DNA from 2 places in the Olsenella sp. AGMB03486 genome. Region 2 is predicted to be linked to the other one. Evidence: predicted binding sites of a transcription regulator. Region 2 holds the regulator's gene; the other holds the start of a gene.
What was found. Region 2 encodes NrdR, which represses ribonucleotide reductase genes. Its sites were predicted from a motif close to AAACACNATATATNGTGTTT; they were not measured.

Region 1 (6,749 bases), on a different contig from region 2:
ACAGCTTCGGCACGGTTCTTTCCTGTGTCGTTCCCTGCCTTGCAGAAGCCTGGCGCGAAGGTCTGGGCGCTTCTTCGGGCCTGCGTCCCCTCGTCGTGGGGCCGGGCATCAGAAGCGGCATGCGCCTTGCCTACAAGGATCCGGCAGAGATTGGTCCCGATCGCCTGGCAGATGCCGTCGCTGTGCGCACGCGCTACGGAGCGCCATCTGTCGCCGTGGACTTCGGCACGACCCTGAACATCGAGGCGGTAGGAAAAGATGGCGCCTTCTTGGGCGGCATCATAGCGCCGGGGCTTTCGCTTGGGGCAAAGGCCCTGCGCGAGTCAGCTGCACGCCTGCCTGAGATCGAGCTCTCGGTACCGGCACATGCCATCGGCACGACGACCGCAGATGCGATGCGCTCAGGCCTCGTCCTGGGAGAGCTTGCGAAGGTCGACGGCCTCATCGATCTTGTCTTCGAAGAGCTGGGAAGCGCGGCTCCGGTCGCTGTCACGGGAAGCCAGGCAGAAGAGCTTGCCGCACATATGCGCCACAAGGTCGCGGCCGATGCGACGCTCACGCTCCGGGGCCTTCATGAGATCTATGGCGCGAACCCCAAGCTCCAGGGCAGGACTGTTTCGAGATAGAAGAAGAGGGCGCCTGCGGGCGCCCTCTTGGTGTGCGTGCTGCTCTGTGCCCTACATCGTATGGGTCTCGAAGATGGGGTCGTCGTGCCAGATGGTCGGCGTGCCCGACTCAAGCGTCTTCGGCATATCGAGGAGGCGCTGGTTCGAGGAGCCGCGGAAGCGGAGCGAGATGTCCTTCAAGTCCTGGACAAAAGGGCCATCTACCAGGACGGAGAGGGTCTGGAGAATTCGGTCTGTGACCTCGGTGCGGGGAGACTCCATATAGGGAGCATGCACGGGCTCTGTGCCTGCAAGCTCCTCATAGGTGAAGCCGGAGTAGAGCCAGATCGGCTTTTCCGGATAGGTCTTCTTCACACGCTCGAGGAAGTCCACAAGGCCGCGCTGGTTCTCGGGCTCCATCGGCTCGCCGCCCAAGACCGAGAGGCCATCCACATAGAAGGGCTCCATGCTCTCGATGATGGCATCCTCGACGTCTTTCGTGAAAGGCTTTCCGGCTGTGAACTTCCAGGCAACCTCATTGAAGCAGAACGGGCAGTGCCTCCTGCATCCTGAGACGAAAAGCGTCGTCCTGACACCGGCACCGTTCGCGATGTCGCAGTATTTGATCTCGGAGTAGTTCATCCGCCAGCCTCTTCTCTGGACTTTCTTATGGTCTCAACCTTAGCAGGCTCTGCCGACAGGAACGCGTACAGATGGCAGAGCACAAAAAGAGCGGGGACAGGCCTTCCGGCCCATCCCCGCTTGCAGTATGCAGACGGCTCTTACAGGTGCAGGACGCGGTCCTTGATCTCCTGCGTGCGGCCCTGGTTCCAGAACTGGGTGCCGATGTAGCCGCAGGTGCGCCTGGCGACATTGAGCTTGTTCTGGTCGCGGTTGCCGCAGTTCGGGCACTCCCAGACGAGCTTGCCGTCGTCCTCGACGATCTTGATCTCGCCGTCGTAGCCGCAGACCTGGCAGTAGTCGGACTTCGTGTTGAGCTCTGCGTACATGATATTCTCATAGATGAACTGCATGACACGCACGACTGCCTCGAGGTTGTCCTGCATGTTCGGGACCTCGACGTAGGAGATGGCGCCACCGGGGGAGAGGCGCTGGAACTCGCTCTCGAACTTGAGCTTCGTGAAGGCGTCGATCTTCTCGGTCACATGGACGTGGTAGGAGTTCGTGATGTAGTTCTTGTCCGTGATGCCCGGGATGATGCCGAAGCGGCGCTGGAGGCACTTCGCGAACTTGTAGGTTGTGGACTCGAGCGGCGTGCCGTAGAGGGAGTAGTCGATGTTCTCGGCTGCTTTCCACTCGGCGCACTTGTCGTTCATGTGCTGCATGACGGAAAGCGCGAAGGGCGTAGCCTCCTTGTCGGTGTGGCTGTGGCCGGTCATGAACTTCGTGCACTCATAGAGGCCGGCATAGCCGAGGCTGATCGTGGAGTAGCCGCCGTAGAGGAGCTTGTCGATCTTCTCGCCCTTGTCGAGGCGTGCAAGAGCTCCGTACTGCCAGAGGATCGGGGCTGCGTCGGACGTCGTGCCGAGCAGGCGATCGTGGCGGCAGCGCAGGGCCTTGTGGCAGAGCTCGAGGCGCTCGTCGAAGATCTTCCAGAACTCGTCCATGTTGCCATTGGAGGAAAGGGCGACATCGGGCAGGTTGATCGTCACGACGCCCTGGTTGAAGCGGCCGTAGTACTTCGGCTTGCCCGGCTCGTAGTTCTTTGCCTTTGCGACATTGTCGTAGCCGTTGCCGGAGCGGTCAGGCGTCAGGAAGGAGCGGCAGCCCATGCAGGTGTACACGTCGCCGTGGCCCTCGGTCTCGCCCTTGGAGAGCTTGTACTCGCGCATCTTCTTCTCGGAGATGTAGTCAGGCACCATGCGCTTGGCCGTGCACTTGGCAGCAAGCTTCGTGAGGTAGAAATAGGGATCGTCCGGATGGATGTTGTCCTCTTCGAGCACATAGATGAGCTTCGGGAAGGCCGGCGTGATCCAGACGCCCTTCTCGTTCTTCACGCCCTGGTAGCGCTGGCGCAGCATCTCCTCGATGCACATGGCGAGGTCGTGCTTCTCCTGCTCGTTGCGTGCCTCGTTGAGGTACATGAACACCGTGATGAACGGCGCCTGGCCGTTTGTCGTCATCAGCGTCACGACCTGGTACTGGATGGTCTGGATGCCGCGGGCGATCTCGTCGCGCAGACGCTTCTCGACCATCTCGTGGATCTTGTCCTCAGAAGGGTGCGCATCGATCGCATCGAGCTCTGCTGCGACCTGGCGGCGGATCTTCTTCCTCGAGACATCGACGAACTTTGAGAGATGGTAGAGGGAGATGGACTGGCCGCCGTACTGGCAGGAGGCCACCTGGGCGATGATCTGCGTCGCGATGTTGCAGGCCGTCGAGAACGAATGCGGCTTCTCGATGAGGGTGCCGGAGATGACGGTACCGTTCTGGAGCATATCGTCGAGGTTCACGAGGTCGCAGTTGTGCATGTGCTGCGCATAGTAGTCCGCGTCATGGAAGTGGATGATGCCTTCCTGGTGGGCACGCACAACATCGGGCGGAAGCAGCATGCGGCAGGCCAGGTCCTTCGAGACCTCGCCAGCCATGTAGTCGCGCTGGACGGAGACGACAGTCGGGTTCTTGTTCGAGTTCTCCTGCTTGACTTCCTCGTTGTTGCACTCGATGAGGGACAGGATCTTGTCGTCTGTCGTGTTCTTCTGGCGCTTCAGAGACTGGACATAGCGGTAGATGATGTACTTGCGGGCTACCTCGTAACGGTCCAGTGCCATGATCTCATCCTCGACCATGTCCTGGATCTCCTCGACCGAGACCGTGTGTCCTGCTGCCTCGCAGCGGTCTCGCACATTCTCGGCGGCGTAGACGATCTGGCGGTCGGTCAGACGCTCGTCTTCGGCTGCCTCGCGGTTCGCGCCCCTGATCGCGTTCTCGATCTTCGAGATATCGAAGGAAACTTCAGATCCGTTGCGCTTGATAATCTTCATTTCCGCTCTCCTTGATGGTTGTCGCCAGCGCCTTGCCCGCCGGCCTTTCGCGCAGCTGTCTTCTGGGTGCAATGCGAGAGGCGTCTGCGTTGGTGCATATCAGCTGTGGCTACCACAGCCTCTTGCGCTGCATGATGTACTATGCCACAACTCATGGTGGTCTGCAGCGCTGAAATATACAAGATATTGTTGAAAGAGTGTCGAAGACCTGTCGACAACATGTAGAAAAGCGACTCCGGCGCAGGTAGCAAAACTGCGCCCGGGAAAGCATTTTCGCACGGAGGGCCAAAGGATTTTTTCGGCAGACGCAAAAGCACACAAAGCGTTCGATAGCGTCGCATTTCTGCCAGAAATCTGGCGGCACCGCACAGGCCGCTGACGTGTGCGTATGCCTCCGGTGCATGGAACGGAGGCAGAACAGACCTCGAGCGCATGGATGGAGGGGCTGTGATGCCAGAAAGAGTGCGAGACAGCTTCAGGACGCGGCCGTTCCGCACCGCGCTGGGAATGAAGCCAGCACGGTCTGGAACGGCAAGCTGTGCGGGTGTGCAGGGACAATGCTTTGTCGTTCTCTTGGAGCAGGTACACGAAGGCTCCGATGGCTCCCCATGGACCATTTCTTTGCAATGAGAGGGCTGCATACGATTGGTCGGGAAGCCAGTTTCAGCACGCTATGAGCAATGGCCTTTGCAGGGATGCATGGGTGGGGGTTCCATCGTTGAACAAGGGTAGTCTTTATATCGTAGCCAAGCTGCATCTGCATCATGGGCATCCCTGATTATGCGTTATGCTCGGACATCGAAGAAACCGGCAGGAGAGTTCAGCATGGTGAATTCGGTATGGTTCCAATTCATGGTGAGATCCAAGCCATGAGAATCGAGACCGATGGAGGTATGCAGGAGCGTTCTTCTGTGGCATAGGTATTTTGGTGGTTGGTTTCCGCTGCCTCCAAGTGCCGGGGCCTATCCCCGGCTTCTTCTGTCTCCAGGGGCTGTTTCATGGCAAGAGGGCAGAGCATCTTTGCGGACGAAAGCGGGGATATGGGAGGAGTATCTCGCACTGCCTGCTGACACCTGTCTTCCATGACCAGGCGAATGATATTCGCGAGCAGGTCATGCGCTACGAGCAGGCGCTTTCTAGGGCAGGCCTTCCCAACATTCCCTTCCGCTCAGAGCCGCTGCTGAATGGTCATGGCACCTATGAGGGCCTGGAGCCATCGCAAAGGAAACAACTCCTGTGGTCTTTCAACGTGCTGGTCCAGCGCCTGCCGATTAGCTACGCTACCTTTTTTCTATCGTCGCAGCGAGTACCCGAATCCAGAGGGCCTCTCGAGGCGCATGGAGCGCGACATCGAAACTTTCATGTCGGACAGCCTGGATTTCTTTCAGACCTTCGACGATATGAAGGTCTGCTACGACGGTGGACAGAGCATCGTGGAGCGTGCTCTGTACGGAGCAGCGGGAGGCATTTTGTCCCGCAATGTCGTCGTGCGTCGAAAGACTGCCATGAGCGTCTATCGGCTGGAGCAGGTAGCTGACTACCTGTGCACCATTGAGCTTGCTGCCGTTAAATATGCTGTCCACGAGGATGGTGAGACGTACGACAAGTTCTTTGGCGGCGTGGGTGCCTTCAAGCGCAACTGGCTGAAGCAAGCCCGCCGTAAGCGCATGAACTAGCAGCCTGAGCGACAGCCTCCAGAGCGGCTGGCGTATCCATCGATAGGCTCTGGAAAATCAGGCGTGCCTGCATGCAGTGATGTCCCTGCGCTATGCCACCCAGACAGATATGGTCCGTATGCAAGCAGGCGGGGAAGGCCACAACGAAGGCATTCGACAAATGTGAAGGCGCTGTGGCGCCCCGCATCTTCCACGACCGCTCCCGGATTCAGGAAGCGCACAGGGCAGGGCTAGCTTTCAGGCATGATGGCGGCTGCATCTATATTTAGAAGAAGCGGTCAGAGAGGTAGCTGAAAGCTTGCTTGGGTGCTTTGTTTCCGTTTCGCTACGTAACAGATTCAGAGCCTGTCCAAGCTGTTTCGAGTGTGTCATCCTGCTACCAACGCACCGGGAGGTGCCAAGTCCAAGGGAGTATCCAGAGTGTCTCAAATTAAGACATACATTGGTTCTGAAGCTGCGCAGAGCGTAGCCATCAGCTCCATTGCGGTACTCCTACTAGCGAGCGCGCGCTAGGCGTATAGACATATACAGCCAGCGCGTTAGATCCTGTCTTCCTAGAAAGCTAGGCATCGGCGCTCGCACACACCACCCTTACATAGAACTCTCTGCGACGCCTGCCAGGTTTCCTGGGCCAGGCGTTTTGTGTATCAATGTGCATCCGCACACGAGAGGAGCCATCCTATGACCCGCAAGATTGCAATCTTCGACACCACCCTCCGCGACGGCGAGCAGTCCCCCGGCGCATCCATGAACACGGAAGAGAAGCTTGTGATTGCCCAGGAGCTCATCCGCATGCATGTCGATGTCATCGAGGCCGGCTTCCCGATTTCGAGTCCGGGCGACTTCAAGTCCGTACAGGAGATCGGCCGCCTCGCAGGCGATGACTGCGTCGTATGCGGCCTCACGCGCGCTGTCGACAAGGATATCGACCGTGCCGCAGAGGCCCTGAAGACCGCCAAGCGCCCCCGCATCCACACTGGCCTCGGCGTCTCGCCGCAGCACCTCGCAGAGAAGCTCCGCATCACGGAGGACGAGTGCATCGAGCGTGCCATCCACTGCGTCAAGTATGCAAAGCAGTATGTGGACGACGTCGAGTTCTATGCAGAGGATGCTGGCCGTGCCGACCAGGACTTCCTGATCCGTGTCATCCAGGCAGCAGTCGATGCCGGCGCCACGGTCGTGAACATTCCGGATACGACGGGCTACAACATGCCGGATGACTTCGGTGCTCGCATCAAGAGCCTCTCCGACAATGTCCGCGGCATCGAGAACGTCACGATCTCCGTGCACACGCACAACGACCTGGGCATGGCAACAGCGCTGGCGCTCGCTGGCGTCAAGAACGGCGCCACGCAGGTCGAGTGCACGATCAATGGCCTCGGCGAGCGTGCCGGCAACACCGCCCTCGAAGAGGTTGTCATGGCGCTCAAGATGCACGGCGACGAGCTCGATGGCCACACGGA
Region 2 (6,749 bases):
CGTGAAGATCTTCGTCTCAGGGTCCTGCGTGATGGAGCTCACCTGGTCGGATACGATTTTTGCACCAAGGTCCTCAGCCTGGCCGCGCATCGCGTCAGCAAGCTCGAAGCCTGACGTATGCGGCACTGCTGGATAGTTGTCCACATCGGCGGTCAGCATGATCTGGCCACCCACGGCTTCCTGCTCGAGGACGACGCTGTCAAGCATTGCGCGCTGCGCATAGATGGATGCGGTGAGTCCTGCAGGACCTGCACCGACAATGACAAGATCGAGTACTTTATCGCTCATGGCATATCTCCTTGCTCTTGTATTCGCTGCTCAAAGGATGCCCCTTGGGGGCATGGTCTATACATGAGATTGCTATCCCCCACATAGCATATCCATATTATATTGCGCGCAATATATCTTTGCAAGAGAAAAGAGCCTTCCAGCAGCAGATAGGCTGCATGCCAGAAGGCTCTGAGAGGCGATTTGTGGCCCTATCTGCTAGACAAGCAGGAAGTAGACCACAAAGGCAATGGTTGCAACCCACATGAGCGGCTTGATGTTCTTTGCCTTGCCGGTCGCGAGGTTGATGAGGACATAGGCGATGAAGCCGAAGCCGATGCCGTTGGAGATCGAGTACGTCATCGGGATGCCGGCGATGATGAGGAATGCCGGGAAGGCATCCGTGATCTTCGTCCAGTCGATGTCGACGACGTCGCCCATCATGAGGTAGCCGACGACCACGAGGGCGCCGCAGGTTGCAGCGGAGCTCACGACGGTGATGATCGGTGCGAAGAAGGCAGCGATGATGAAGAAGATGCCGGTGAAGACCGAGGTCAAGCCGGAGCGGCCACCATCAGCTGCGCCCGAGGAAGACTCGACGAATGTCGTGATGGAGGAAGCGCCGCAGAAGCCGCCCACAGCAGCAGCTGCGGAGTCGACGACCAGAATCTGCTTGATGTCCTCGACAGAGCCATCGTCGTTCAGGAAGTCGCCCTGCTTGGCGACTGCCATGGCAGTGCCCATCGTGTCGAAGAAGTCGGACATCATGAGCGAGAAGGCATAGACAAGAAGGATGGGCGTCGTTATGACCTTCGCGATGCCCATGACACCATTGGCATCGGTCTGGAACGGAGCGCCGAAGCTCGAGAAGTCGAGAGCGGAAACGACGCCGTTAGGAGCAGCCGTGACGCCCAGAGGAATGCCAGCGATGACAGCGATGATGATGCCGATGAGAAGGGAGCCCGGCACCTCCATCGTATAAAGGATGACCGTGGCGATGATGGAGATGAGGCCGACGATGAAGGTCGGGCTCGTCACCTCGCCGAGGCTCACCATCGTGGACTCACTGGCGACGATGATACCGCCGTCCTTGAGGCCGATCATTGCGATGAAGAGGCCAAGGCCAACGGAGATGGCATGGCGAAGAGGCACAGGGATTGCATCCATGACAGCCTCGCGCAGGCCACAGAGAACGAGGACGAGGATCGCGATGCCCTCGATGAAGATGACTGCCATGGAGGCATGCCAGTCTCCGCCATCAAGAGCGGTGAGCGAAAAGGCAACAATTGCGTTGATGCCCATGCCGGAAGCGCAGGCAAGCGGGCGGTTTGCGAAGACGCCCATGAGGATCGTCATGATGCCGGCGCCGATGCACGTTGCCGTGACGGCAGCATTGGCAGGCACGCCCGCGATGACCATGAGTGCGGGGTTGACGGCGATGATGTAGGCCATCGCCAGGAACGTTGTAAGGCCGGCACGTGCTTCCTGGCCGACAGACGTTCCACGCTCCTTGAGCTTGAAGAATTGCTCCATCCTTGAGGTCCTTTCCTATTTGAAAAACCTTGCAGGGAAAGCATGCGGCGCCCGGCTCGGAAACGGGCGCTGCATGCCGATCGACGACGCCCCTCTCAGGCGCCGGAAGATCCGAATCCGCCCACTCCGCGGTCTGTCTCATCAAGCGAATCGACTTCCATGAGGCTGACGCGGGGGACTTTCTGGATGACGAGCTGGGCTATGCGCTCGCCCTTCGTGATATGAATCTCTCTTTCGGGGTCGAGATTGATGGCGCAGACCTTGAGCTCGCCACGGTAATGGGCATCGATGAGGCCTGGGGTGTTTGCCATCGACAGGCCCTCACGAAGCGCGAGGCCGCTTCGTGGCTGCACGAAGCCTGCATAGCCATCAGGAATGGCGATGGCGAGGCCTGTGCTCACAAGACGGCGCTCGAACGGCTTCAGGACCACATCTTCGGCGGAACGCAGATCGAGACCAGCATCACCCTCATAGGCGTAGCTTGGCAGTTCCACTTCTTCGTCAAGGCGCTTTATCGGCAGGATGATATGGTCTTCGCTCATTTGCTCAGGCTCCTCAGCTCTTCGTTGAACTCATCGATATCTTTGAAGTCGCGATAGACGGAAGCGAAGCGCACATAGGCAACCTTATCGAGGTTCACGAGGCGCTTGAGCACCATGTCGCCAATCTCTTTCGAGCTCACTTCGGAGACGCCGGAATCACGAAGCTCCGATTCCATATCGTCGATAAGCGAATCGAGCTTCGATATAGGAATGTTCCTCTTGACGGTTGCGGCAACAAGGCCGCGCATGAGCTTCTGGCGGTTGAATGTCTCCTTGGTGCCATCCTTCTTGAGGACAGTAAGCGGAGTCTCCTCTCGCCTTTCATAGGTCGTGAACCTGTAGCCGCACTGGATGCATTCACGCCTGCGGCGAATGGCATCGTTGTTTTCAGAGGGCCTCGAATCTACTACCTTCGATTCTTCGCACCCGCACTTTGGACAGCGCATGAATCCCCCTTGTGCTCTTCAACAGAAAGAACATATCACATAAAGCGGGGTCCGCGCTGTCCATATTTAAATTTGAGTCGAAATGTAATACAGCAATTCGCCGTTAAGACGGTCGCAGCTTATGCCTGAGCAGCAGAAACGGTAAGCGTCTGGCCCGGCTGGAGGAAAGAGGAATCCAGGCCGTTCTCGTCCTGGAGCCAGTGTACCATCTGGTCGGTGCTCATGCCGTCAGCACCATGTGCCGCAGCAATGCTCCAGAGCGTATCCTGGTCCTTCACTGTATAGCTCTCCGTTTCGATGGAAGCCTCTGCCTGGCGAAGCCTTGCATTCTGGAGTGCATCTCCTGCATACCAAGCGCCGAGGAATGCAGCGGCGATTGCTCCGGCAGCCAGAACAGTGAAGACCTTGCTGCCGCGTCCAGGCTTTGCCTGTTCCGCGCGAGGCGCCCTTCCCTCGTGCAGGACGAATGCGGGTGCTGGGTCCATTGCAAGTGCTGCGTTTCCATCGAACAGTGCGCTGTTTCCATCGATCATGTTGGAGCCTTTCTCTCATCGTTGCTGCTGACGTTTATAGCAATCGCCGCCGACAGCATTGCATGAGCGAACATCTGTTTTGTATACTATTGCTCGAACACTAGTACGTGTCAATAGTTATCAGAACATTTGTTTGCAGATTAATGTGAAATATCGTATGATGGAACCAGGGAAAAGGAGGACTCCCATGAAGAAGAAGCTCAGCAAGCGCCAGCAAAGCATCTACGAGTACATCTGCTCCTATAGCGCCGAGCATGGCTATCCACCCTCGGTACGCGAGATTGGCGCCGCAGTCGGTCTGGCATCGCCTTCGACCGTGCATATGCATCTCCAGGTCCTCCAGGAGCAGGGCCTCATCAAGAGGGATTCAAAGAAACCCCGTGCCATCGAGGTCGTGAACAATCCTTCCGAGCACGACGAGGACCTGCATCTTGCCAAGGTCACCGAAGACCCAGACAGCAATACGATCTCGCTTCCGCTCGTCGGCCGCGTCGCTGCAGGCCAGCCGATTCTGGCTGAGCAGAATGTTGAAGAGCGCCTCAATCTGCCGACCAGCATCGTCGGCGATGCATCATCTTTCGTCCTGCGCGTTCATGGCGAGTCCATGATCAATGCCGGCATCTTCGACGGTGACTACATCGTCGTGAAGGAAGAGCACGATGCACATGACGGCGAGATCGTCGTCGCGCTTATCGACGATTCTGCAACCGTGAAGACGTTCTACCGCGAAGATGGCCGTATCCGCCTCCAGCCGGAGAACGACACGATGGAGCCGATTTACGCCGAGAACCCGCGCATCCTGGGTCGCGTGACGGCACTCATCCGTTCAATCAGCTAGCGCCGTGTCGGAATCCAGGCGCCTCCGCCTCTTCGATATCATCCGTGGCTTCTCTGTCATTTCGATGATGGGGTTTCATGCCTGCTATGACCTGACTGCTATCTTCGGCTTCAGGCTTGCATGGTTTGTGCCGCCTTTCGAGGATATCTGGCGAGACTCCATCTCCTGGACTTTCCTCTTCATCGCAGGCGTCATGTGCAGCTTCTCGAGGAACAACCTGAAGCGCTCAGGACGCTATTTGGCACTTGCTGCAGCTATCTGGGCTGCCACGACCATTGCAGCTGTCGATACGCCGATAAATTTCGGCATCATCTTCTGCATGGGCGCCTGCACGCTCATCTATGCGCTCCTGCAGAAGGCAGGGCATGTTCCTGATGGATGGAAAGCTGCCATCCTTCTCTGGGTCGCCTTCTTCATCTCTTATGGACTGCCGAGAGGATCTTTCGGGTTTCCTCCCCTTGCCGTGCCGCTCCCCCGCGCCCTCTATCAGATACGTGGCCTTGCATGGCTCGGCATTCCTGGACCAGGCTTTGCCTCGGGCGACTTCTATCCCGTGCTCCCCTTCCTCTTCATGTATCTCTCGGGAGCAGCGTTGGGAAAGCTCTGGAAGCGGCAGGGATATCCTGAGACCGCAAGGAAGCTTGCCTGCCCGCCGCTCGAATTCGTCGGCAGGCACCCGCTTGTGTTCTATATCTTCCACCAGCCCGCAATTCTTCTCATGTGCGCAGCTGCTACTGGGACACAGCTCTTATGATGCATCCCGGCACCACGAGGCTTTCTCAGCTCTCCAGACGGTAAGGCTCGAAAGTGCCTGCAAGGCGCTCAGGAACCTTGGCAGTAGCTCTGAGCCCGCCTTCGTGGTATTCCTCATGAAGTATCTGGCATCTCTCATGAAGCATGCTCATGAGGATGCCCTTTTCATACGGCACTTCCACTGTCATCGTTATATCGCCCTTCGCAGCTTCCTGTGCGATGCGGAAGAGCAGGCCGCGAAGTCCCTTGCCATCGAGTGCCGAGATGAAGACAGCATCCGGATGCATTGCCTCGAGCTGGCGCAGAGCCTCCTCAGGAACAAGGTCGCTCTTGTTATAGACAACGACGCTTCTGATCTTGTCGGCACCGATCTCTTTCAGGATGCTGTCGACGACCGAGAGTTCCTTCTCCGCATGCGGGTCCGAAATATCGACGACTTTGAGTATCAGGTCAGCATTGATAGCCTCGGAGAGCGTCGACTTGAATGATTCCACCAGCAGGGTCGGAAGCTTCTGGATGAAGCCGACTGTATCCGTGATGGTGATCTTTCGACCTTCTTCAAGCTCGATGGCACGTGTTGTCGGATCCAGCGTCGCGAAGAGCTCGTCCTTCGCATATACCGAAGATCCGGTAAGCTTGTTGAGCATGGTCGATTTGCCAGCATTCGTATAGCCGACGAGGGCGACCCTCCAGACACCGGATTCCCAGCGTGCCTTTGACTGGGTATGGCGCTGGGAGGAGAGCTCCTTCAGCTCCTGCGTGAGGAAGCTGATACGCTTCCTGACAAGACGGCGGTCGACTTCGAGCTGGCTCTCGCCCTGGCCGAACCTGGAACCGATGCCACCTCTCGTCTGCTCGCCGACAAGGTGGCTCCACATGCCTCTCAGACGCGGCAGCAGGTAGTTTGCCTGGGCCAGCTGAACCTGGAGACGTCCTTCCTTCGTCGTTGCATGGGCAGCGAAGATATCGAGAATGAGGGCAGTACGGTCGATGACCTTCACATGGGAGCCGACAATCTTCTCGAGATTTGACTGCTGTGACGGAGAGAGCTCGTCGTCGAATACGACGACATCCGCGTCGAGAGAGCGCGCAAGGTCCCTGAGCTCCTCAGCCTTGCCAGAACCCAGATAGGTGCGCGCCACAGGAACCTCGAGACGCTGTGCAAGCGTGGCGACGACCTCTCCCCCATCTGTCTCGACCAGGCGCCCCAGCTCAGCCAGCGACTCATCGAGAGACCATTCGCCGGTCCCGGTATCGACACCGACAAGAATCGCGCGCTCCGGTTCGAGCTTTGTCGGCTGCGCCTTGAATCGGGGCATCAGAGCATCTCCTTCTCCATGATCATATCTGCAGCGCCGTTCGTGTCCATCTGGTCCAGATCGAGCCATTTCACGCGGCCATCGCGCTTGAACCAGGAGAGCTGCCGCTTTGCATAGCGGCGGGTGCGCTTCTTGATCTCTTCGGTCGCTTCGGGAAGCGTGCAGGAGCCTTCGAGGCAGTCCACGATCTCCTTGTAGCCGATGGCCTGCATCGCGGTAAGCGTGTCTCTGAACCCAGCAGCGACAAGACCTTCCACCTCATCCACGAGGCCGTCTTGAAGCATCTGGTCCACGCGCACTGAGATCCTCCTGTAGAGTCGCTCGCGATCCATGGCTATGCCCCAGATCGAAGCGTTATACCATGGTGCCCGTTCATGGAGGCCAGCGTGCTGCACGGCGTAGCTCTTTCCCTCATCGAGGAGCTCAAGCGCCCTGATGACACGTCTCACATTGTTCGGGTGTATGAGTTCGGCAGAAGCAGGGTCCCGGCTCTCGAGGAGTGCATATACGGCCTCGTT

Region 1: the regulator NrdR is predicted to act here: its motif matches at 3,785-3,804, upstream of nrdD (anaerobic ribonucleoside-triphosphate reductase).

Annotation. Positions count from the first base shown of each region.
Region 1 is NZ_JBEVTM010000002.1:115,562-122,310, forward strand. Features, by position in the region: gene ABVS03_RS01580 (type III pantothenate kinase) at 1-626, shown strand, start outside; gene nrdG (anaerobic ribonucleoside-triphosphate reductase activating protein) at 678-1,247, opposite strand; gene nrdD (anaerobic ribonucleoside-triphosphate reductase) at 1,388-3,610, opposite strand; gene ABVS03_RS01595 (hypothetical protein) at 4,948-5,286, shown strand; gene ABVS03_RS01600 (2-isopropylmalate synthase) at 5,968-6,749, shown strand, end outside.
Region 2 is NZ_JBEVTM010000007.1:45,349-52,097, reverse strand. Features, by position in the region: gene ABVS03_RS05045 (NAD(P)/FAD-dependent oxidoreductase) at 1-288, opposite strand, end outside; gene ABVS03_RS05040 (NCS2 family permease) at 487-1,800, opposite strand; gene dut (dUTP diphosphatase) at 1,896-2,342, opposite strand; gene nrdR (transcriptional regulator NrdR) at 2,339-2,788, opposite strand; gene ABVS03_RS05025 (LysM peptidoglycan-binding domain-containing protein) at 2,908-3,321, opposite strand; gene lexA (transcriptional repressor LexA) at 3,509-4,159, shown strand; gene ABVS03_RS05015 (heparan-alpha-glucosaminide N-acetyltransferase domain-containing protein) at 4,164-4,913, shown strand; gene hflX (GTPase HflX) at 4,939-6,231, opposite strand; gene miaA (tRNA (adenosine(37)-N6)-dimethylallyltransferase MiaA) at 6,231-6,749, opposite strand, start outside.